Pokkaliibacter sp. MBI-7: one gene and its partner. The protein of the gene in region 1 interacts with the protein of each later gene in a pairwise test. Links are inferred from orthologs where the notes say so. Each region holds a gene or a part of one and is shown on either strand. Other genes may lie near its edges.

The links.
Region 2: the proteins of dsbD (region 1) and QCD60_RS01505 interact in binary tests that used the Escherichia coli proteins (3 or more experiments, as listed by UniProt). The link is inferred for Pokkaliibacter sp. MBI-7 from one-to-one orthologs.

Annotation. Positions count from the first base shown.
Region 1 is NZ_JARVTG010000002.1:489,990-502,179, forward strand. The notes cover bases 5,084-8,074. They hold dsbD (protein-disulfide reductase DsbD), read left to right. Parts: upstream 5,084-5,622; coding sequence 5,623-7,527; downstream 7,528-8,074. Other genes in these bases: QCD60_RS21905 (3-deoxy-7-phosphoheptulonate synthase), read right to left, coding at 5,084-5,368; cysB (HTH-type transcriptional regulator CysB), read left to right, coding at 7,749-8,074. In the rest of the region: QCD60_RS21890 (AMP-dependent synthetase/ligase), read right to left, coding at 1-1,479; gor (glutathione-disulfide reductase), read left to right, coding at 1,668-3,020; more of QCD60_RS21905, read right to left, coding at 4,301-5,083; more of cysB, read left to right, coding at 8,075-8,723; pabB (aminodeoxychorismate synthase component I), read right to left, coding at 8,793-10,157; QCD60_RS21925 (alpha/beta hydrolase), read left to right, coding at 10,396-11,265; QCD60_RS21930 (HAD-IA family hydrolase), read left to right, coding at 11,324-11,983; signal peptide peptidase SppA, read left to right, coding at 11,980-12,190. UniProt on the Escherichia coli protein: Required to facilitate the formation of correct disulfide bonds in some periplasmic proteins and for the assembly of the periplasmic c-type cytochromes.
Region 2 is NZ_JARVTG010000001.1:296,444-308,642, reverse strand. Bases 3,249-6,248 are described here. They hold QCD60_RS01505 (DsbE family thiol:disulfide interchange protein), read left to right. Parts: upstream 3,249-4,484; coding sequence 4,485-5,012; downstream 5,013-6,248. Other genes in these bases: ccmI (c-type cytochrome biogenesis protein CcmI), read left to right, coding at 5,486-6,248; QCD60_RS01500 (cytochrome c-type biogenesis protein CcmH), read left to right, coding at 5,019-5,486; QCD60_RS01510 (heme lyase CcmF/NrfE family subunit), read left to right, coding at 3,249-4,492. Also shown: cytochrome c biogenesis heme-transporting ATPase CcmA, read left to right, coding at 1-339; heme exporter protein CcmB, read left to right, coding at 365-1,042; QCD60_RS01525 (heme ABC transporter permease), read left to right, coding at 1,035-1,826; heme exporter protein CcmD, read left to right, coding at 1,879-2,067; cytochrome c maturation protein CcmE, read left to right, coding at 2,051-2,506; more of QCD60_RS01510, read left to right, coding at 2,510-3,248; more of ccmI, read left to right, coding at 6,249-6,727; cell division protein ZipA, read left to right, coding at 6,893-8,335; NAD-dependent DNA ligase LigA, read left to right, coding at 8,414-10,468; QCD60_RS01480 (nucleotide sugar dehydrogenase), read left to right, coding at 10,687-11,991. UniProt on the Escherichia coli protein: Involved in disulfide bond formation. Catalyzes a late, reductive step in the assembly of periplasmic c-type cytochromes, probably the reduction of disulfide bonds of the apocytochrome c to allow covalent linkage with the heme.

The DNA of each region.
Region 1 (12,190 bases):
CTGTTCGACCACGGGATCAAGAGCCATACTTTGCTCCAGATCGCTGGGGGCAATGTTCTCGCCGTTGGACAGCACCATGATGTCTTTGGCACGCCCCATGATATGCAGCCTGCCTTTGTGATCGAGGCGTGCCAGATCACCCGTTCGCAGCCAGCCATCTTCGTCGAAAATGGCAGCACTGGCGTCATCATGTTTCCAGTAACCGAGCATGACGCTGTCACCCCTGATCAGCAGCTCCTGATTATCGCCAAACCTGATCTGCAGATGGGGCAGGGGCTTGCCGACACTGTGGGGGTGATTGGTATCCAGATGGTTGACGGCCACAACCGGGCTGCATTCGGTCAGACCGTACCCCTGCAGCAGATCAAGGCCCAGGCTGCAGAATACTTCTGCCAGTTCATTGGCCAGTGCCGCGCCACCGCTGACGGCCAGGCGCAGTTTGCCACCGAAGGCTTGCATCACTGCCTGATTGACCTTGGGCACCAACACCGGAGCCAGCAGGCACAACGGGTGCCAGCGTTTTTCACCTTGCTGATACATAAACTGGCGCCAGCCAGCCCTGATGGCCAGACTGAATAACCAGCGTTTGCGTGGCTGCTGATTGAGGCTGTCCGCTACCTTGCGATAGAAACGCTCGAACAGGCGCGGAACAGCGATCAGAACTGTTGGGCAGACCTGCTTCAGATCATGTGCCAGGGTTTCAATGCCACGGGCATGCGCCACGCTGGCACCGATCATCATCGGAATGTAGTAGCCTGCGGTGCGCTCCAGCATGTGTGACAGTGGCAGCACGGAAAGAAATTTATCTTCCTCATAGGCATCAATAATTTCCAAAACAGCAGAGGCATCGCTCAGAATGTTGCGGTGGCTGAGTTTGACGCCCTTGGCCAGGCCCGAAGTGCCGGAGGTGTACACAATAGTGGCGAGGGCATCCGTATCGGTCTGCCGGTTTTGATAGCTGACGGGCGTTGAAGTGTCATCCTCTGCGCCCAGCCAGTCCTCCAGCGCCATGACATCACTATGTTCGTTGGGCTGCTGCGACAGTACACGCTTTAAATCAGGCGCATCCAACTGCATATCTTGCAGTTGTTGCCACTGATTAGCGGTGCTCAACAGTAATAGCCGAGTGTTGGTTTCCCTGAGAATGTGGGCGACATTACCGGGCCGGTCATTGACGTAAAGAGGGACAGTGACTAGCCCAAGACCCAGTGCGGCGAGATCGAACAGTACCCAGTCGAGGGAGTTCTTGAGCATGATGGCCACCCGGTCACCGGGCTGCAACCCCTCACGCACAAAGGCCTGCTGCCAGCGTGCAGCGGCATCATGGACTGCCTGCCAGCTGAGAGAGTGCCACTGGCGGGTCGAAGGCTGATGAATCCAGTAGGCAATACCCTCTGCCTGATTACGTTTTACTCGTTCCATGAACAGCGCAGGGATGGTGTCGGCCTGGCTGAAATAGATAACGTTTTTAGTATGCATGGCACTGTTTATGTGAGTTCAACGGACAGCAACTCGTTGAAGTGGAACGATTAAGGAATGCTTACGGTGCAGTTTCTGGCGCTGAAGAGTAACAGAGTCGAAGTGTAATGCAATCGACTCGGACGGGTCGCTGAGAGCGTATTCAGAGACCTGATAAATGACAGATTTCAAGCTGAAAGGAGTGATGTGTGAGCCAGTACGATTTTGATCTGTTTGTCATTGGTGCCGGATCGGGTGGTGTGCGTGCTTCGCGTATGGCTGCTGGCTTGGGGGCCCGCGTTGCGGTGTGTGAAGACCGCTATATGGGCGGAACCTGTGTCAATGTCGGTTGCGTACCGAAAAAGTTGTATTCCTATGCGGCGCACTACGGTCATGACTTTCATGACGCTGCTGGCTTTGGTTGGGAACTGGAGCAGCCCAGATTCAACTGGGCCACACTGCGTGACAACAAAAAGAGCGAGATAAGCCGTCTGAATGGCATTTACCGGAATATGCTGGGCAATGCAGGTGTAGAACTGATCGACGGCCGCGGCACGCTGGTGGATGAGCACACCGTCAGGGTGGGAGATAAAACCTACACCAGTGAACGGATTCTGGTGGCCACTGGCGGCTGGCCGTTTATCCCTGACATTCCTGGCCGGGAGCTTGCTGTCAGCTCCAACGAAATATTTGATCTGGCGCGTTTTCCTCAACGGATTGTGATTGTCGGTGGGGGTTATATTGCCGTGGAGTTTGCGTCCATCTTCGCAGGGCTGGGAGCTGAAACGCATTTGCTGTATCGCGGTGAGTTGTTCCTGCGCGGTTTCGATCAGGAAATTCGTGAATACGTCGCCACTGAAATGGCCAAGAAAGGTGTCAGGCTGCACTTCAATACCGATGTGACTGAGCTGTCACAAACCTCACTGGGGATTCAGGTGAGCACAGGTAATGGCCCTGCACTCCATGCCGATCAGGTGCTGTACGCGACGGGTCGTGTTGCCAATACTCAGGGTCTTGGGCTGGAGGCGGCGGGGGTAGCCCTGGATAACAAAGGTGCGGTCAAGGTCAACAACCGGTTCCAGACCTCTGTACCTTCCATCTACGCGCTGGGAGATGTTATTGACCGCGTGCAGCTGACGCCGGTGGCGTTGGCGGAAGGCACCTTCCTGGCTAATCATCTGTACGGGGAAGGGCGCCCTGAGCCTGACTACGACAACATTCCCACTGCGGTTTTCTGTCATCCCAATATTGGCACCGTGGGCTTGAGTGAGGAACAGGCCAGAGAGCGCTATGGCAACATCAAGGTCTTCCGTTCAGAGTTCCGGCCCCTGCGTCATACCCTGAGTGGCAGTGATGAACGCTGTCTGATGAAGCTGATCGTTGATTCCGCTACTGATAAGGTTGTCGGTGTGCACATGGCAGGAGCGGAGGCCGGGGAGATCATCCAGGGGATTGGTATTGCACTGAAGGCCGGTGCCACCAAAGCGGTGTTTGATGCCACGATTGGTATCCATCCCACCGCGGCAGAAGAGTTCGTCACGATGAGAACACCTGCGCGTTAATCAGCGCTTTTGCATCTGAGGCGGCTTTAGGCCGCCTCAGACTGCTGACATAGCCCTCGCCCTCGGGCGGGGGTTCCTATAATCGGGCCATGCTAAAAGACAGAGCCCCACCCAGTCCGGATGGGAGTTTGTCTGCATCGACGAACTCGTCCCCGCCGATCACCTGTTGCGCAAGATCGACAAGACCATCGATTTCAGCTTCATCCATGAACGGGTCAAAGACCTCTACTGCAGGGACAATGGCCGGCCCGCGCTCGATCCGACTGTTCAAGCTGCTGCTCCTCGGTTATCCCTACGGTGTGCGCAGTGAACGCCAGTTGATTCGCGATGTGCAGGTCAACGTCGCCTATCGCTGGTTCCTGGGGTTGAACCTCACCGACAAGGTGCCCGATGCCTCAACGTTGAGTCAGAACCGACGCCGCCGTTTCAACGAGTCCAAGGTGTACCAGCAGATCTTCGATGAGATCGTACTGCAGGCGATGCGTAAGAAACTGGTCTCCGGCAAGACGCTGTACACCGACTCCACCCATTTGAAGGCCAATACCAACAAGAACAAACGGCAAGCAAAAGGCTTCTTCTACCTGGATCACCGTACCGTGGATGGGCGCTGCAACATCATCACCGATGTTCACCTGACGCCCGGCAATGTCCACGACAGCGTACCTTACCTGAGGCGTCTGGATCGACAGGCGGAGCGGTTCGGCTTCGAGATCCGGTCGGTGGGGCTGGAGGCCGGTTACTGCACGGCGGGCATCTGCACAGGTTTGGAGGCGCGCCAGATCTACGGCGTCATCGGCGGCCGACCCACCGTAAGGGCTACTTCTACAAGCGGGAATACCACGACGACGCCGAGCAGGATCGTTATACCTGCCCTGATATACAAGACCACCGATCGCAACGGCTACCGCCACTGCCGCTCAGACCCTGATCGCTGTTTTAACTGCCTACAGCGAGAGCGCTGTACCGGCAACGTGAAAGGGGAAAAGACGCTGACACGTCATGTCTGGGAGGACAGTAAGGAGCGGATCAGCCAGCACCGCTTGAGCTCGGGAGGGCAACTTCTCTATCAGCGCCGCAAGGAAACGGTAGAGCGAAGCTTTGCCGATGCCAAAGAACTGCACGGTTAGCACTATGCCCGCCCCGCGCTTTGCTGAACTCAGCGACGGAAACGTTGCAGTAGACGGCAGAAAAACAAAACCCCGATCAAAATGACCGGGGTTTGTCAGTATCCCAAAATGGCCCGAAGGCCATTTTTTGTTCTGCATGTATGCTTTTGCTGCTTAACGAGTGGGTAGCACGTCTTTCAGCTTGGCACGCATGCTGCGCAGGCAAGTCTCAGTTGTCGCCCAGTCGATGCAGGCATCGGTAATTGATACGCCGTATTTCAATTCGCTCAGATCGGCCGGGATGGACTGACTGCCCCAGTTGATATGGCTCTCGATCATCAGACCCATGATGGATTTGTTGCCTTCCAGAATCTGGTTGGCGACGTTGTCTGCGACCAGAGGCTGCAGTGCAGGATCTTTGTTGGAGTTGGCGTGGCTGCAGTCAACCATGATGTTGGTCGAGACACCTGCCTTACTCAGTTGCTGTTCGCAAAGCGCGACGTTGACGGAGTCGTAGTTGGGTTTGCTGTTGCCGCCGCGCAGTACGACATGGCCATACTGGTTACCGCGAGTGCGGGTGATGGCCACTTTGCCCTGATCATCGATACCCAGGAAGTTATGCGGGTGTGACACTGACTGAAGGGCATTAATGGCGACGCCCAGGCCACCGTCCGTTCCATTCTTGAAGCCGATAGCGCAGGACAAGCCGCTTGCCATCTCACGGTGAGTCTGTGATTCAGTGGTACGAGCGCCAATGGCTGACCAGCTGATCAGGTCCTGAAGATACTGTGGAGAGATAGGGTCCAGTGCTTCTGTTGCCAGGGGGAGGCCAAGCTCGGACAGATCGAGCAGCAACTTGCGAGCGGTATAAAGACCGGTCTCGATGTCAAAGGAATCATCCAGATAGGGGTCGTTGATCAGGCCTTTCCAACCGACAGTAGTGCGGGGCTTCTCAAAATACACACGCATGACGATATAAAGGGTATCAGACAGCTCTTCCGCCAGGGCTTTGAGGCGTTTTGCATAGTCTTTGGCCGCTTCTACGTCATGGATGGAGCAGGGGCCAATCACCACCATCAGGCGGTGGTCCTGACGGTCCAGAATGTTACGCACGATATCACGGCCTGTTAGCACGGTATTACGTGCGCGCTCAGAAATGGGTAGCTTGGCTTTCAACTCATCGGGTGTTGAAAGCAGCGTCTGGGATTCGATATTGAGGTTTTCTACACGTGAATCTGTCATTTTCTTTCCTGGCCTTGCGGCCTTTATACTAAGCCCTTTGTGTGACGGCCATGCCGTCCCCCCGAGCTTTGTACCATAGTGAGCTCAGGCACAGAAGCCCATAAGATTCAAACTATTGGCTTAATAGCCTGCATTTCTTTGTTGTTCTGACTGGTATGTGAACGATTGAGATATGCAGGGCCTGACGACGGTTGGGGAACTTCTGACGGTCGAAACGCTCTATGCCATATCTGTCCTTATTTTCCGGTATCTGCATGTTACGCATAGTATTCGCCTGCCTGCTGGGCATTCTGATATCACCCGCTTACGCTGGGTTGTTCGATAAATCTTCAAATACTGAGCCGTTGCCGGTCGATCAGGCTTTTGTGATGTCGGTTGATCACAATGCGAAGGGCGAGGTGGCGCTGAGCTGGTATATCAGCCCGAGTTACTATCTCTACAAAGACAAGATCAAGGTCGAGGTATCCGGCAGTCAGGTGGAGAGCCTGATGCTGCCCGATCCGGGCGAGGAGAAGCCGGATCCTCTGTTCGGTAAGGTCGTGGTGTATCACCAGCAGGCTCATGCACAAATTTCTCTTGCTCGAGATGAGAGTGCGGCTGCTGCGGATACTCTCACAGTTACCTATCAGGGGTGCTGGGAAGGAGGGATTTGCTTTCCTCCTGTACAGCAGCAGCTGAAGGTGACAGATATTCCCGTTCGTACCAGCGACAGCATAAATACTCCCGTCTTACCGGCTGGCAGTGTGGAGAGCAGCAAGCTCTCCGGGCCTGCAGAGTCTGTTCAGGGACAAGGTGTCACTGCGCCTCCGGAAGGCGAGCAGATATCTGCCAGCAGCGCGGGCTCATGGTTTTTGGCGGGACAGGCTGACTTCCTGCAGCTGCTGAAACAGCAGAGTAGCTGGGTCATTGTGCTGGCCTTCTTTATTGCCGGTCTGGGTCTGTCCTTCACGCCCTGTGTGTTTCCAATGATTCCCATTCTTTCCAGCATGATTGCGGGCCAACAAGGGATGATGTCCAGCCGACGTGCTTTTTTTCTTTCCCTGACCTATGTGCTGGCCATGGGAGTGACCTACACGATCGCGGGGGTGATCGCTGGATTATTTGGCGCCAATCTTCAGGCACAGCTACAAGCACCATGGATACTGATCTTGCTTGCTCTGTTCTTTGTGACCTTTGCGCTGGCGATGTTTGGGGTGTTTACCCTTCAGTTGCCCTCAGCATTGCAAAGTCACATTAGTGTTGCTGCCAATCGGAAGAATGGGAGCGGATGGCTTGGAATTGCCATGATGGGCATGCTTTCAGCACTGATTGTTGGACCCTGTGTGGCTGCTCCGCTGGCTGGCGCATTGATCTTCATCGGCCAGCAGGGGAGTGCAGGGCTTGGCGCGGCAGCACTCTTTGCCATGAGCCTTGGGATGGGGGTGCCATTATTGATAGTCGGCACGTCTGCGGGGCATATCCTGCCGAGAGCCGGCGCCTGGATGGAATCGGTCAAGCACGTTTTCGGCGTACTGATGTTACTGATGGCTTTGTGGCTGTTGGAGCGCGTATTGCCACTGGGATTAGTGCTGGCTTTGCTGGCCATTGTATTGCTGCTGGCGGCTGTCGTGTTGGGCGCATTACAGCCTCTTGATAATAATGCCGGTGCGGGAAGGCGTCTGGGTAAGGGTATTGCACTGCTTGTGCTGTTGTACTCAGTCGTATTGCTGGTGGGACTGGCAGGTGGTAGTCGCAATCCACTTGCTCCCCTGGCAGTCTATGCGGAGAGTAGTCATGAAGGTAACGTCAGTACGGAGTTGAATTTTCACACTGTCACGACCTGGGCGGAATTACAGCAGCAGCTGGCTCAAGCCAAAGAGCAGGGGCGTCCGGTGATGATGGACTTTTATGCTGACTGGTGTATCTCCTGCAAGGAGCTGGACGCTTTTACCTTCAAAGATGCGGCTGTCATGCAGGAGCTGAAAAGCTTTCACCTGATCCGTGTTGATCTGACCGCGAACACGGCAGACCATCAGCGCATGTACAAATTTTACGAGCTGGTTGGCCCTCCAGCGTTGGTTTTCTATTCCTCTCAGGGTGATCTGATGCGGTCGATGAGCTGGTCTGGCGTATTGTCAGCCGAGCAACTGTTGCGTCACCTGTCCAGGATGCCCATCTGACCTGAGGCAAGCCCGGAGTCCTGCTGTTGAGCGTCGCTTCGGGCTGGCAAGCTTCATCTTTCAGGATCGGCATGGTGCACGGATACAATTCTCACTTGTGAAATCCCATGGCCTTATCTAAATTATCGAAAAAGGAATATTCGGGTCCTTTTGTATAACGGTTATTTATAACAGTTCGCACTGCCCGGAAAGCAATAACCAGATACGGCCAGGGGGAATGCATGAAGCTCCAGCAATTACGCTATATCTGGGAAGTCGCCAAACACGATCTGAATGTGTCAGCGACGGCCCAAAGTCTCTATACCTCCCAGCCAGGCATCAGCAAGCAGATCAGACTTCTCGAAGATGAGTTAGGCGTCGAAATTTTTTCCCGTAGCGGTAAGCATCTCACCCATGTCACTCCTGCCGGTGAAAGCATTCTCAGTATGGCAGGAGAAATTCTGCGTCGGGTTGAAAGTATTAAACAGGTTGCACAAGAGTTCAGTAATGAGCGTAAGGGCAGCCTGTCCATTGCTACGACCCATACCCAGGCGCGTTATGCGTTACCGCCTGTGATCAAGAGTTTTATGGGACGCTATCCGGACGTCAGTCTGCATATGCATCAGGGAACTCCGATGCAAATTGCTGAAGAGGCAGCAGATGGTACTGTCGATTTTGCGATTGCCACCGAGGCGATGGAGCATTTCAGTGATCTGATCATGATGCCTTGCTACACCTGGAACCGTTCAGTCGTGGTGCCGCGTAATCATCCGTTGACGCAGGTAGGCAAACTGACGCTTGAGGATGTGGCTCGTTATCCGTTAGTGACTTATGTGTTCGGCTTTACTGGTCGCAGCAAACTCGACGATGCGTTCAATAGCAAGGGGCTTCACCCTCGTGTGGTCTTTACCGCGGTGGATGCTGATGTGATCAAGACGTACGTACGCTTGGGGTTAGGGGTCGGCATTATTGCCTCCATGGCAGTGTTGCCGGAGGTCGATGATGATCTGGTGGCACTGGATGCCAGTGAGCTGTTTGAGCCCAGTCAGACGAAAATTGGCTTCCGTAAGGGTACCTTCCTGCGTGGTTATATGTACGACTTCCTCGAATTGTTTGCCCCTCATCTGACCCGTGATCGGGTTCAGAAAGCAGGTGAGTGCACATCACGGCAGGAAATCGATGAACTCTTTGCTGATGTTAAGTTACCTGAACATTAACGCCTGATGCTCTCTCCCCGCTGCGATATCTGATCTGCAGCGGGGCTTTGTATTACGAGCTTGCTGCAATTAAGCCAGCGCTCTGAGCAAATTGCCTATCTTGCTTAAGGTCTCCTGATACTCCGACTCCTCAACGGAGTCTGCGACCAGGCCGCCTCCCGCCCAGCAATGCGCCTGACCCTGATGGAACAGCACTGTTCTGATGGCGATATTGGTGTCCATACGACCGTGCAGGCTGATGTAGCCGATGCTGCCGCAGTAGACGCTACGCCTGTGAGGCTCCAGTTCTTCAATGATTTCCATCGCGCGAATCTTGGGGGCGCCGGTAATAGAGCCGCCGGGAAAGGCTCCCTTCAGCAGGTCGAGACGGTCAGCTGAGTTGCGTAGTCTGCCGGTTACTGTACTGACCAGATGATGAACGTTGGGGTAGCTTTCCACGTCAAAAAGCAGTGGCACCTGAACACTCCCAACCTCGCAGCTTCGGCCAAGGTCATTGCGCAGCAAATCGACGATCATCAGGTTCTCTGCACGATCCTTCTCGCTATTGCGCAGTTGCTCCATCAGTTGTTGATCTTCATTAGTGGTCGTGCCTCTTGGAATGGTGCCTTTGATCGGCTTGGTTTCCACCTGAAGTTGATTAACAGCCAGAAAACGCTCTGGCGAAAGGCAGCAGATGTCACCTTGGGGCAAAGAAAGGTAGGCAGCAAAAGGAGTAGGGGCCTGCTTACGCAGTCGAAGATATGCCTGCCAGCTATCCCCCCGGAAATTTGTGCTGAAGCGTTGTGCCAGATTGACCTGATAACAGTCACCTGCATGAATGTAGTCTTTGACGCTACGGAACTTTTCACCGTATTGAGCCCGATCCATGTTGCTTGACCAGGGGGACGTCAGTTCAAAAGCAGAAGGTTCTGATGGTGCTTGCTGAGAGAGGTAACGCTGGATAAGAAATTCAGCAGAGTAGGGGCATTGAGGATGGATGACCAGCCAGCTTGATTGTTTGGCATGATCGGTAACCCTTGCCCAGGAGTACAGCCCTAAATACATGTCGGGCAAGGCTATATCGTGATCTGCCAGCTGCGGCATATGTTCAACAACTCTGCCCAGATCATATGACCAGTAACCTAACAAACCGCCATAAAAGGGAATGTCAGGATGATCGGTGTCGGTGCTGATCTGCCCGAAGCGCAACAGCAGGTGCTCTGTCGCCAAGAAGGGATCGTCCGGGCAGGGCAATATCCTCCCTGAGGCATCCTGCAAACAGATACCTTGGCCGGGGGTGTAAGAGAGTACAAAGAGTGGATCGCAGGCAGCGATATCAAATCGGCCATCGCGTGAGTGGGGCGCGTTGGAGTCGAGTAGAACAGGGTATGTTCCCGCCTTGATGCCAACAAAAGCATCTTCAGCATTCAGATATGGCAGTGAAATAAATTGCACTCGAACGACTCCTGGTAGCGAAGCAGGGAATTCTACCCAGCCAGATAAGAAAGGTGTAGGCTAACAACGGTTGGCTCCTGGAGCCCATAGTTCTGGTATATCGCGATGTGACTCAATGTTGCTGATTCTGAGGTCCGGAAATCAGCCAGGTGACAGAGAATAGGGTGGCTACTTTCATCTGCTCGCCAGTGATATACCGCAGTTTTGTTCCAAACCCGCAGTCTCGCAGTCGGAACTCATGATCCAGCAAAGTTACTCAGTGGTACGCCGCAGTTTTTCAGTGAACGGCGTAGATGTTTCCTATCAGATATATACCAACAATGTTGCCTCTTCTTCCGAACGCTTGTTGCTGCTGCATGGCGCGGGTGTGGCAGGGGAGCTGACCTGGTCTGCGATTGTCGAGCATCTGGATCATTGGGGTCAGATACTCGTGCCGGATTTGCGAGGAATGGGGGAAACCCGTTACCTGGACGGCAGTGAATCCACTTTTACCGTGCAGGAAGTGTGTGATGATGTTGTGCGTCTGCTGGATCAGCTCGGGTGGTGGCGTTTCGATCTGGGTGGCTACTCCTTCGGGGGGTTAATAGCCATGTTGCTTAAGCAGCGTAATCCTTCACGAGTGGGACAGCTTTATCTGCTGGAGCCTGCACTGCTGGACCGAGCCGATATCAATGAGGTCAGGAGTATTCGTGAGCGTTACTCTGAGGCGGCACAGCATATTCGCCAACAGCATGATCCCAGTGATGGAATTCGTTTGTTTCTCGATACCATTGCGCCGGGGCGCAATCGATCAGACAAAACCGAGTCTATGACGATCAGCCGTTTGGCAGAGCGACCGTTAGGATTTGCCAATGCACTGGACTCTGTGACTCGCTCGGCCCATGAGGTCGAGCGGGATCAGTTGCTTGAGCATTTACAGCACGCAGAATTATTTGCGGGTGGGCGTAGTGTTCGCGAGTTGCATGATCACTATCTTCATCTGGCCAGGCAAAACACCATGGTTAACTACCATGAGGTGAAAGGTACGGATCACTCGTTGCCTTATCAAAAACCACGGCAGATTGCCCGGTTGATGAACGAGGCACGTCAACGCTATACAAACAGTTAGTGTTTAACGCTTTTACCTGGCGGATGTTTGGAGTCGCAATAAATTTACGGGATGGCTGATGTACAAACTGATCATATTTGACTGGGATGGAACGCTTATCGATTCTGCACAGCGAATCACACAATGTATGCTGCGGGCAGCCAAAGATGCCGGGCTTGCTCAGCCGAGCGCTAGTCAGATCAGGGAATTGATCGGGTTGGGTTTGCCTGAAATGGTTGAAGCTTTGTTTCCGGGGATATCTCCTCAATCCAATCAGTATTTCCGGACAATCTATAGTCATCACTTTTTTGATGCAGATCAGCAGCCATCTCCGACATTTCCTCACGTCAGAGAAACGCTTACCGCATTGCGAGAGGCTAGTTACTCTCTGGCGGTGGCAACTGGGAAAAGTCGCCGTGGACTAGACAGAGGAATGCAGAATACTGGCCTGGGTGAGTATTTTTCAGCATCGCGCTGCGCTGATGAGACGGCCTCCAAGCCCCATCCTCAAATGCTTTTTGAGCTGCTGGAGCATTATGGGGTACAGGCAAGCGACGCGCTGCTGGTAGGGGATACCAGTTTTGATTTACAGATGGCGCAAGCGGCTGGTATCGACTCTACAGCTGTTCTCTATGGCGTACATGGTGCGGAGCGGCTGGAACCCTTTGCGCCGAAAGCTTTCTTCACTTCAATTCGCGATATTGTTCATTGGCTTACGGAAACTAAGGAGAAAGGGTGAGCGACTCTAATTGGCGGCCGGAAGGATCCGATCAACAGGATACAAGTAGCACTGGTGTGGACAAGGACTTCTCTGGTCAGCCGCTGGAGGTGCGCACCAATAAGGAATGGCGCCTTATTGAGAAAGTCGTACTTGGGTTGTTCAGGGAGCAACGCAGGGCAAGACGTTGGGGGATCTTCTTTAAGCTCGCTACGCTGGGCTACTTCA
Region 2 (12,199 bases), on another replicon or contig:
GCCGCCATACATGCACATCTTGATAATACGTTGATTCCCTCTGCATTGAAGTCAGTCGCTCTGGAAGGATATGAGGATGTCCCATGTCATCAACTTTCAGCAGGGCAGAACCGTAGAGTAAGTCTTGCCCGTTTGTATATGAGTTGCGCAACTTTCTGGCTTCTCGATGAGCCATTTACAGCCATTGACCGGCAAGGGGTAGGTATGTTGGAAAGCCAGATGCAGCGTCATGCAAGCCGTGGAGGTTGCGTCATACTGACCACTCACCATGTGCTCCCTGAGTCCATGTGCCGCCGAACGTTATCTCTGCGTGGTAACGGTAGCTATGTCATCAACTGATCGTAATGTGCTAGCGACCTCGCCTATGGCTGCTGACAGTCCCTGGCGGATGACGATGTATCGTGAGTTGAGGCTAGCTGCTCGACGCATATTTGATTGGCTCAATCCGCTGGTTTTTTTTCTGCTGGTAGTTTGCCTCTTCCCTCTGGCTGTTAGCCCTGAGCCTGCATTGTTGGGGAAGATTGCCCCCGGTATTGTCTGGGTAGCAGCATTACTTGCGACGCTTCTGGGGATGGATGGACTATTCCGGAGTGACTTTGAGGATGGTTCTCTGGAGCAAATTATTGTTGGCAGTCAGCCTATTGCTTTGCTGATTAGTGCCAAGGTTTTGTCGTATTGGCTGCTGACCGGCCTGCCATTAACGCTGTTGGCGCCTCTGCTTGCGTTGATGCTGTCTCTTCCTGTGGGTAGTTATGAGGTTCTGTGTCTGAGTCTGCTTATCGGTACGCCTAGTCTTTGTCTTATTGGCGCGATTGGTGCCGCCTTGGTGGTTGGGCTGCGTAAAGGAGGGGTTTTGCTGGTTTTGCTGGTGTTGCCTCTTTATATTCCCATCCTGATCTTCGGGAGTGGGGCTGTAACTGCCTCATTGCAGGGGATGGAGGCTACTGGTCAGCTTGCTATATTAGGCGCATTTCTCGCGCTGGCGTTACCCTTGGCGCCCATAGCAACAGCAGCTGCACTGCGGATTAGTATCAATGGTTAAGGTCGTGGCGAACGCAAAAGCATTAAAAAAGCAGAAAATGCCTCAATGGTTCTATCAACTGGGTTCTCCTCGTTGGTTCTATGAGTTGAGTGGAAAATGGTTGCCGTGGCTGGGTGGCTCGGCCGCATTGTTGCTCACTATTGGCTTGGTCTGGGCACTTTTATTTGCACCGGCAGACTATCAGCAAGGTAATAGCTTTCGCATTATCTATCTTCATGTGCCCTCAGCATTCCTGGCGCAGTCTGTCTATCTGTTGATGGCAATGGCAGGGGCCATTAGTCTGATTTGGAAAATGAAGGTAGCAGAGGTAGTGGCTAAATGCGCTGCCCCTATTGGCGCTTCTTATGCGTTTCTGGCTCTGGTGACGGGGGCAATTTGGGGTAAGCCGACCTGGGGCGCCTGGTGGGTATGGGATGCCCGATTAACATCTATGCTGATCTTATTGTTTCTCTATCTTGGGGTTATAGCGCTCAATTCGGCTATTGGTGATCGTCAGATGGCCGCAAAGGCCAGTGCGATTCTTGCCATCGTGGGTGTGATTAATCTGCCAATCATCAAGTACTCCGTTTACTGGTGGAATACGCTGCATCAGCCCGCTTCATTTACTCTGACGGAAAAGCCAGCGATGCCTGCCGAAATGTGGGTGCCATTATTGCTCATGGTGCTGGGATTCTATGCTTTGTTCACCTGGACTCTGTTAACTCGTTGCAGGACTGAAATCCTGGAGCGAGAGCGTCGTGCTGGTTGGGTATGTGATCTGCTGAGCAATAGCCAAATAAAGTAGCCTGCGTATTTTTTTGATTAAAAGTTGAACTCAATAGTCGTGAGTACGGTCAATGTATTTTTCCAGTTTTAGCGACTTCATTCATATGGGCGGGCATGGTCTGTATGTATGGTCAAGTTACGGTATAGCGATGCTGGTGGTGCTTTGGAATGTGGTCATACCTCTGCTTAAGCGAGGCACTGTACTAGCTAGCCTACGGCAACGTTTGATTAGAGAGCGGTCGCATGAATCTCAAGCGTAAACATCGTATGTGGGCTGTCGTTGCACTATTGCTTGGGGTATCTGTTGCTGTTGGTCTGGCGCTGTACGCACTACAACAAAATATTAATCTTTTCTACTCACCTTCACAGATAGCAGATCATCAGGCACCAGATGACACACGTATTCGCGCGGGTGGCATGGTCGTGGAACACAGTCTGCAACGCTCAGGTGACAGTCTGATGGTACATTTCGCATTGACCGATTTTCAAAAGACCATAGAGGTGGAGTATACCGGTATCCTTCCAGACTTGTTTCGTGAGGGGCAGGGGGTGGTTGCACTGGGTAAAATGAACAGTAAAGGAGTGTTTGTTGCCGATCAGGTTCTGGCGAAACATGATGAGAAATACATGCCACCTGAGGTGGCAGCAGCCCTCAAGGCCAGTGGCAAACTCCCCCCTCAACCATCTGCGGAGCATTAAGTCATGATCCCTGAGTTGGGCCAGCTGGCGTTAATACTGGCACTGTGTCTTGCTTTGATGCTCGCTTTGGTTCCTCTTTGGGGAGCGTTCAGGGGCAATTTATTCTGGATGCGTTTCGCAACACCTCTGGCTACGGGGCAATTTTTCTTTGTGGCGTTGGCGTTTGGCTTTCTCACATATGCATTTATGACCAACGACTTCACTGTTGCATATGTTGCTACCAACTCTAATAGTCACTTACCGTGGTACTACAAATTCAGTGCAGTATGGGGTGGGCATGAGGGGTCACTATTGTTGTGGTTGTTCATTCTTTGTCTTTGGACTGTTGCCGTGGCATGGCGTAGCTTACACCTGCCAGCTGAGCTTCGATCACGCGTTCTATCCGTGATGGGTATGATTTCAACCGGATTCCTGTTATTTGTGCTACTCACCTCTAGTCCCTTTACTCGTCTCTTTTTCAATGCTCCTGATGATGGCCAGGATCTTAATCCTTTGTTACAGGACTTTGGACTGATCGTTCATCCACCTATGTTGTATATGGGGTATGTTGGCTTCTCGGTGGCTTTTGCTTTCGCTATAGCTGCACTTTTGGGAGGCCGGCTGGACGCGGCGTGGGCTCGTTGGGCAAGACCTTGGACTAATGCGGCGTGGGCTTTCTTGTCCATAGGTATTGTTCTGGGTTCCTGGTGGGCCTATTACGAACTGGGTTGGGGGGGGTGGTGGTTCTGGGACCCGGTTGAAAACGCGTCATTCATGCCTTGGCTGGCCGGTACAGCCCTAATACATTCAATGGCAGTGACAGAGAAGCGTGGTGAATTCAAAAGCTGGACTGTCCTGCTGGCAATATGTGCATTTTCTCTCAGCTTGCTCGGGACGTTTCTGGTGCGTTCCGGTGTGCTGACATCAGTGCATGCCTTTGCCTCTGATCCGACGCGTGGCTTTTTCGTATTGATGTTACTTGCGGTAACGGTAGGCGGGTCACTGCTCCTGTTCGCATTACGAGCAGTCGACCTCAAGTCTGAATCGACTTTTAATCTGTTATCAAAAGAAACATGGCTGTTAATCAACAATCTCATCTTGCTGGTTGCCATGGTCGTCGTGCTTCTTGGCACTTTATATCCACTGGTAGTTGATGCCCTGCAGTTGGGCAAATTGTCAGTTGGCCCTCCCTATTTCAATATGCTTTTCGTTCCTCTTATGGGGCTGCTGGCACTCGCACTGGGCAGTGGATTAATGCTCCGTTGGAAACGTCATGCGCGAGATCAGTGGCTGAAATCGCTAGCGTTTCCGGCGTTGGCGGTACTGATATTTGCAACAGTGGCAATTATTTGGGGAGGGGAGCATCGTTGGGGAATTGTTTTAGGTGTCGTCATGGCAGGCTGGATAGCAGTATCTACGCTTGTTGATGTGGCGCGTCGTATACGTTTCAGTCAGCAGGGATGGAGGCAGCCAAGGTCATATTGGGGGATGCATGTGGCTCATTTGGGTTTTTGTGCTTCGATTCTTGGCGTAACCTGGGTCAGTCTGCACGCATTTGAGCAGGATATCCGTGTTGAGCCAGGGCATGTGGAACATATCGATGGTTACGACATCAGCTATCTCGGAGCGACCAGTTTGCAAGGGCCTAACTACACGGCGGAGCAGGGGCATTTTGTTGTTAGTAAGCAAGGCAAAACCATAACGGAGCTGTTTCCACAAAAGCGCAATTACAGTGTCCAGCGTTCAATGATGACTGAGGCCGCTATCGACCCAGGTTTGATGCAAGACATTTATATTGCAATGGGAGAGCGTCTGGACGGTGGTGCATGGGCTGTACGTATTCATATCAAACCTATGGTGAGGTGGATATGGCTGGGTGGGCTATTGATGGCATTTGGCGGTGCTTTAGCGGCCACAGATCTGCGCTATCGCCGGTTGCGTCATCGACAGTCGCAAGCAAGTGTAGGGTTAGAAACAGCACCTGTAACTGAGGTTTCTCATGCGTAAAGCGTTGTTTTTCTTGCCTTTGATAGTTGCTTTTGGCTTGGGTGTGCTGTTCTGGCAAAGTTTGGGAAAGGATCCCAGCACGCTTCCCTCTGCGTTAATAAATAAGCCCCTCCCAGACTTTAGTTTGCCTACAGTAGAGAATAGTAGTGAGCTGATCGGTGCTGCGCGGCTCAAGGGGCAACCAGTGTTACTCAATATTTGGGCTACCTGGTGTCCGTCCTGCCATATGGAACATCCGTATTTCATGCAGCTTGCCAAACAGGGTGTACCTATTATTGGCATCAACTATAAGGATGACCGTGCTAGCGCAATGAGGTGGCTGGCTGAGCTTGGAAATCCTTATTTGTTCAGTATTTTTGATGAAAAGGGCAGCTTGGGCTTTGATTTGGGAGTTTATGGTGCACCTGAGACGTACCTCATCGATAAAGACGGCATTATTCGCTATAAGCATGTGGGTGTTGTCGATGAGCGAGTGTGGCGGGAGCAGATCCAGCCAATCTATGAACGTTTAAAGAGCTGATCGTTTATGGGGCGTGCATTTTTTATGCTGCTGGTTTTGTTCATGACAAACCAGGTAAGCGCAGCAATTGAGGCTCAACACTTTGCTGATCCTCAATTGCAGCAGCGTTATCAATCTCTAGTATGGGAGTTACGTTGTCCCAAATGCCAGAATCAGAATATTGGAGACTCGAACGCTCCTATTGCACAGGATTTGCGTGATGAAGTAGCAACATTGCTACGTGAAGGGAAATCAGATCAAGACATCCAGAATTACATGGTGAGTCGTTTTGGTGAGTTTGTGCTTTACCGGCCGAAGCTTGATCCGGTCACCTGGCTTCTCTGGTTTGGCCCACTGTTGCTTTTGCTTGTTGGTGGTCTGGCTGTCTGGTTACTTGCGGGTCGTAGTCGGCCCCGTATAGAGCAGGCGAATACTAACGAGTTGAGTGACTCAGCTGCCCGGTTAGCTTCTTTGCTGAAAGAGGATGACCGCTAATGGTTGTATTCTGGTTGGCTGCAGCCATGTTAGTTATGGCTGCAATAGCATTTGTCGTATATCCACTGTTTCATCCGGTACGCTCTGCCGTTAGTGTGGTCGACCGAAAAAGAGCAAATGTTCAAGCATTTAGATATCGCCTATACGATGCGGAGTTGGAACTTAAGCTCAATGGACTGAGTAATGAAGAGTTTAAGCTATACAAGTCGGAGCTTGAGCAGGAACTCTTAGCTGATATCCCTCTGCAGGAAGATGTGGGTGCTTCTTACATCGTAGAACGAAAGCAGCTCATTCTGGTCGTCTTGCTAGCGCTATTGATTCCGCTGGTTGGGTTGCCACTCTATAAATATTGGGGGGCTGCAGATGAAATGGGTCAATGGATAGCAATGGAGAACAGCAAGGGAATGTCATTGCACCAGGCTGTCGTTGAGTTGCAACAACGGCTGGCTAGCAATCCAGACAATCCTGAAGGATGGTTTGTCTTAGCAGGTACTCTATTGGATCTGGGTCGTTATCAGGAAGCTGCGGACGCACTTACCAAGACACAGTCTTATATTCCAGATAATGCACCAATTAAAGTCATGGTCATGGGGCAAAAGGCGCAGGCCTTATTTTTTGCCGGTGGCGGAAAGATTACTCAGGAAGTAAAGCAGGCAATTGATGATACGCTGGCTCTTGCGCCCAATGAGCCAACGGTGATGGGGATTTTGGGTATCGCAGCATACAATCAGAAACTCTATAAAGAGGCTATTGGTTTTTGGCAGAGAGCATTGTCCTCCAATCCAGATGAGAAAGCTGCGCAAGCTCTGCGTAGTGGCATCATCCAGGCTCAGGCTCAATTGCAACAAAGTGCTTCGCTGGGTGATGATAGTTTGGATGGCAAGAAGCGTTCTTTGGAGCGCATTAGTGTGACAGTTACTTTGTCTCCTGAGGCAAATGCCCAGCTCAGAGACGATCAATTTGTTTTTGTGTTAGTTCGACGTGCAGGCGAGAAAATGCCTTTAGCTGTCCGTCGTGTGAGTGCGGCGGCGTTGTCTGAAACTATCGTGTTGGATCAAAGCAATAGCATGGTGGGACAGTCACTGGAAAATAACGGGCCATTACAGGTCGTTGCACGTATTTCACAAAGTAACAATCCAATTCCAGAAAAAGGCGACTGGTTTGGTGAAATAGATGGAGTGACACTGGCGGAAAAGCAGCAACTGAGTCTAAAATTGCAGATCGATAAGCAATATCAGTAAACCTACTGTTTTTTCTTGCACCCAGTCAGCTGGTGGTTATGATTAAAGAGGTTGTTTTTTGTACTCTAAGGCATTGAGTATTTAGATATCTCAGTAAGCAGATCAGTGGCTAGCTAGTATGAAAAACAGTTTTAAAGTGGCGACTCAGACAGCGGTTGTTTAAGAATGGAAATCAGCTTACGCGAATGGCTCATTGTTTTTGGCATGGTAGCCATTGTCCTAATCGCAGTTGACGGTCTTCGGCGTTTTTATATGCAGCGCAATCGTAATCCTTTGCGTATGCGAATCGATAGAAGTCTGTCCAGCGCGAGTGACGTGGAGTCTTCAGATTCTGTTAGTCGGGAGTTGCCTAATGGTGGGGCAAGGGTGACCAGAATGGAGCCTCATGCCTTCGCTAGTGCTTTGAATAAGCTCCGCTCGGGTAAGCTTTCCAAGAGTTCAACAGCTAATCGTGAGATCACTCCCAGGAAGTTAGAGAGCAAAAAAGTTCCTCCGAAAGTAGGTTTGCACGATTTACACGTTGAGGTAGATCCTCTCCTGGATCAGCCAGCAGACAAATTTACTTCATCAACTCAGTCTTCATTTTCTGCTTCTGGTGATCATGAGTTTGCAGAGAGCTTCGCCCCCACATTAACTACTGTGGCAGATTGGCCAGATTCAGTTGTGGAAGATACTCATCACAACCAAATGTCTGAGACTGACGGTTTGATTTTGTCGGAAGATCAGAGCTTTTCTGGTAGAGGCAAGTCAATTAGTCTTGCTTCAGGTCATGCGGAGCCAAGGAGCTCAGTTTTTGAGACTACTGGGTCTCAGGCAGAATGGTATGAACAATCTTTGGTTGATGCATCTGACCCGCAGTCAGAGCAAGTAATAAAAAACTGTAATGAAGATGGTTCTCCTGATGTGGCAGCTTCAAATCCATGGGAACGACCTATTTCTGAGCTAATGGATGACGATGTCGATCTTTTTGATGAGGCTGATGGTGACGATATTCCAACTTCTTTAGAGACCGAACAGAAAGAAGCAATTGTCATAGAAGAGGAAGACGTTCCTTACCAGGAAACCGCGCGTGTCCTGCCCATGCGCGCCGACCCATTATTCGAGCTTAAGCGTCAGGCTCGCGTGAAAGCAGATGCCTCATCGTTCAGTGTTAATGCTGAGGAGCATATTATCGTTAGTGTGACCGCGGTCAGTGACGGTGGTTTTGACGGTGAGCAATTATTACAGGTACTGCTAGCATGCGGTTTGCGATTCGGCGAAAGAAATATCTTCCATCGCCATGAACTGGGGCTCAACAAAGGTAAAGTCCAGTTCAGCATGGCTAACATGTTGAATCCAGGTGACTTTGATCTTGATCATATCGAGTCTGTAAAAACCCCCGGGGTGACGTTCTTCATGGGTATGCCTGGTGCTGACGATTTGATGCTGGCTTTCGAGTGCATGCTGAGTACTGCACAGTGCTTGGCAAAAAACCTGAATGGTGAGCTAAAAGACGAGAATCATAGCGTCATGCGCCCCCAGACAATCGAACACTGTCGTCAACGTATCCGGGAGTTTGAAAGGCGTCAGTTGACACATCAACCTCATCGCAGACAGCACCTTTCTTGATAGCAAAGCTGTCCTGACAGAAACGACATAGGCCGGTACAATTCCGGCCTATGTCGTTTCTGTCAGGACCAGTTTCTTATGTCTCTTACTCCTAGTGATGCCATTGAGTCGCTCCGTCAGCAAATTCGTGAGCACGACTATCATTACTATGTCGAAGATGATCCGCGAATTCCTGATCAGGACTACGATGCATTAATGCAGCAGCTGAAAAAGCTGGAGAATGAGCATCCAGAGCTGCTGACTACAGACTCCCCGACGCAGAGAGTGGGAGGGTCACCATTAAGCAGCTTCAGTACTGTGCAACATGTTGCTCCCATGCTCTCTCTTGATAACGCTTTTAGTGAGCAAGATATGCAGGACTTTGTCCGGCGTATTCGGGAGCGGCTTAAACTACCCGCAACGAGTACAGTGGCGTTCGCAGCTGAGCCTAAGCTGGATGGGATTGCCGTCAGTTTGCTGTATGAAAATGGCTCTCTGATCAGGGCTGCAACGCGGGGGGACGGTGAGTTTGGAGAGGACATAACCGCAAACGTAAGAACGATTGCTGCGGTTCCGTTACGTCTGCTCGGGGACTCAGTGCCTCAGCGATTGGAGGTAAGGGGAGAGGTGGTTATGTCAAAAGCCAGTTTTGAGGCTTTTAACCAGCGCGCTATTGCAAAAAATGAGAAGCCATTTGTAAACCCAAGGAATGCTGCCGCGGGAAGTTTACGCCAGCTAGACTCCCGGATCACAGCTAAACGCTCGTTGGATTGTTATTGTTACGCTGTGGGTCTGCTAGAAGGGCATGAGTGGCCTGAGGATCAGATGGCTTTGCTTGAAAAGCTGAAGCAGTGGGGGTTTAAGGTAAATCCTGAAATCAAATTGGTTTCTGGTATCGATGGATGTTCAGAATACTACAGCCAAATGATGACCAGACGAGATCAACTCAAGTATGAGATTGACGGCTTGGTCTTTAAGGTAAACCGGCGCGACTGGCAATCAGAGCTGGGTTACGTTTCTAGAGCTCCCCGATGGGCTATCGCTCATAAGTTCCCCGCCCAGGAGGCGATGACCACTGTTGAGTCGGTTGAGTTTCAAGTTGGACGTACTGGCGCTATAACTCCTGTAGCTAAACTGAAGCCAGTGTTTGTTGGTGGGGTTACTGTCTCCAATGCAACGTTGCATAATATGGATGAAATTGATCGACTTGGCATCCAGGTTGGAGACTATGTATTTATTCGTCGGGCGGGCGACGTTATTCCTCAGGTTGTGAGAGTGGCGTTGGAGAAACGTCCTGACACTGCGCGACCTGTATCCATGCCGACTCAATGTCCTGCCTGTGGGGCTGATGTTGAGCGCGAGGAGGAGCAGGCAGTTGCCCGCTGTTCGGGTGGTTTGTCCTGCCCGGCTCAGCGAAAAGAGGCACTGAAGCATTTTGTTTCTCGCCGTGCGATGGATATCGATGGACTTGGTGACAAGTTAATCGATCAGCTGGTAGACACAAGTTTGGTACTGAGTCCTGCTGACTTATACAAGTTACAACTATCTTCACTAATAGGCTTGGAGCGCATGGGAGAAAAATCTTCAGTTAAGCTACTGAAGGCTATAGATGCGTCCAAGTCGACAACTCTTGCAAAGTTCATATATGCCCTGGGTATCCGTGAAGTTGGCGAATCTACAGCAAAAGCTGTTGCCAGCTTCTTCGGTAATTTGCAGTCGATTAAAGAGGCTGATATTGAGAGGCTTCAGGAAGTGCCAGATGTCGGTGTTGTAGTAGCTAAACATATTCATGTGTTTTTCCGACAGTCAGACAATCTTGATGCTGTAGATCGCCTCATAGAGGTCGGCGTGCATTGGACTGAAGGTCAGCCTCGCAGCGTTGGTGATGCTTCTGCATCCTTGCCACTAACGGGGCAGACAGTGGTGGTGACAGGTACTATGGAAAGTGTTTCGCGAGATGATGCGAAGGCGCTGTTGGAGCAATTAGGCGCCAAAGTGGCAGGGAGTGTTTCTGCAAAAACCAGCTGGGTATTAGCTGGTCCTGGAGCCGGGTCAAAGCTGTCGAAGGCTGAAGTGCTGGGGGTTGAAGTGAGGGATGAGGCGTACTTCCTTTCGCTGCTCGCATTGAATGGTGTGCAGCCAACTAGTGATTAGTCACGGCTATAAAATGTGCTTTCAGTTCTGGGGTGCCTGATGAGGGCTCACCTAGGGGATGCAGCTCGTGCTCAATGTAGCGACTCGTCAAGCATTGGTGATTACATATAAGCAACTCTCTGCAACCGGTCCAATAAAGCTATTCGTCTACCATAACTATAGCCGCGGGAAAGTGGCTTCAAGGCATACAAACTCAGTCATATACAAGGTACAAGCATATGGATATTGGTATTTATGGCCTTAGCCTGACAGGCGTAGTGACCGCTGTTAGTTTGGCTCATGTAGGTAACAATGTTGTACTGATGCCTGCTCCTGGTGAGTCATTACAGATGGTGGAGTGGCAATCTCTACTCTCCGATGAGCCAGGGTTGCTTGCAGCTTTCAATAAGGAACAACTGGAAGGGCGGTTGAAAGTTGAGGTAGGCCACCAAAAGTTGCTACCAGGTAAGGATGCACACTTTTTAGCTCTGGACCCTGATGCTTATGCTTCTCTCGATGAATGGCTGGGGTTAGATCAGCTGGTGGATGAGCGTGTACTGCTGATCATTCAGACCGCTGTGCCTGTAGGGACAGCAGAGCGATTGCAGGCGTCAATAGCGCAGAATTGGGCTAAGCAGGGGTTCTCTTCCCCCTATGCTGTAGTTTCCATGCCTGACTTTATTCGTCAGGGTACCGCACTGGATAATTTTCAGCGTCCAGGGCGAGTGTTGGTTGGCTGTGATGTTGATTGGCCACGAGCACTGATGCGCGACATTCTTCGACCTTTTAATCGTAACCGTGATTCGTTGCTGTTTATGAGCAGCAGAGAGGCCGAGTTTAGTAAGTTTGTTGTGAACGGGATGCTGGCTACCAAGCTAAGCTTTATGAACGAGATGGCAAACCTTGCCGAGCTTCTCGATGTCGACATTGAGAAGGTTCGGCATGGTGTTGGGTCTGATAGCCGTATTGGATATGACTATATCTATCCCGGTTGTGGTTTCGGTGGGGCACATTTTTCTGCTGATATCATTCGTCTCGCTGCCCAGGTTGAACAAAGTGGCGGGCATGGCAACTTACTGCAGTCGGTTCTTAAAATTAATGAGCAACAGAAGGAGGTACTGTTTCGAAAGTTATGGTGCCACTATCAAGGGCAACTTAAAGGCCGGACAGTCGCAGTTTGGGGGGCATCCTTTAAACCCAATACCAGCAGTATGCGTAATGCGCCGTCACTGGTGTTGATGGAAGCGCTCTGGGCGCAGGGGTGTTCGGTACGTCTGCATGACCCTAAAGCTCTGGACAATGTGAGAGAGCTGCTCGGTGACCGTGACGATTTGGTCTTATGCAGTGATCCTTATGAAGCAGTGGCAGGAGCAGATGCCTTGTTGCTAATGACAGAGTGGAAAGACTACTGGAGTCCAGACTATCGACGTCTGATGCAGCTCTTGAAGACTCCTTTAGTGCTGGATGGACGTAATATTTATGATCCTTATCTGATGGCTGAGCGTGGATTTATCTACCAAGGTGTCGGGCGTCGTACAGCTTAGCTCTCATTGGCTAGATGTGTTGTTTGTTTGCACAGTTTGCAGGATTGCTCTCGCGGCCTGCCGCAGGACGACTATAGTTAATGAAGGTGATGGAAGCGATGATGCCCTTTCGTCAGGTATCGTCGCTGATCAATTCGGTTCGCCAAATGTCGGCTTTTATCGGCTCATATCAGTTTTATGTATTAAGCGAGCTAAATTTAAGACCTGA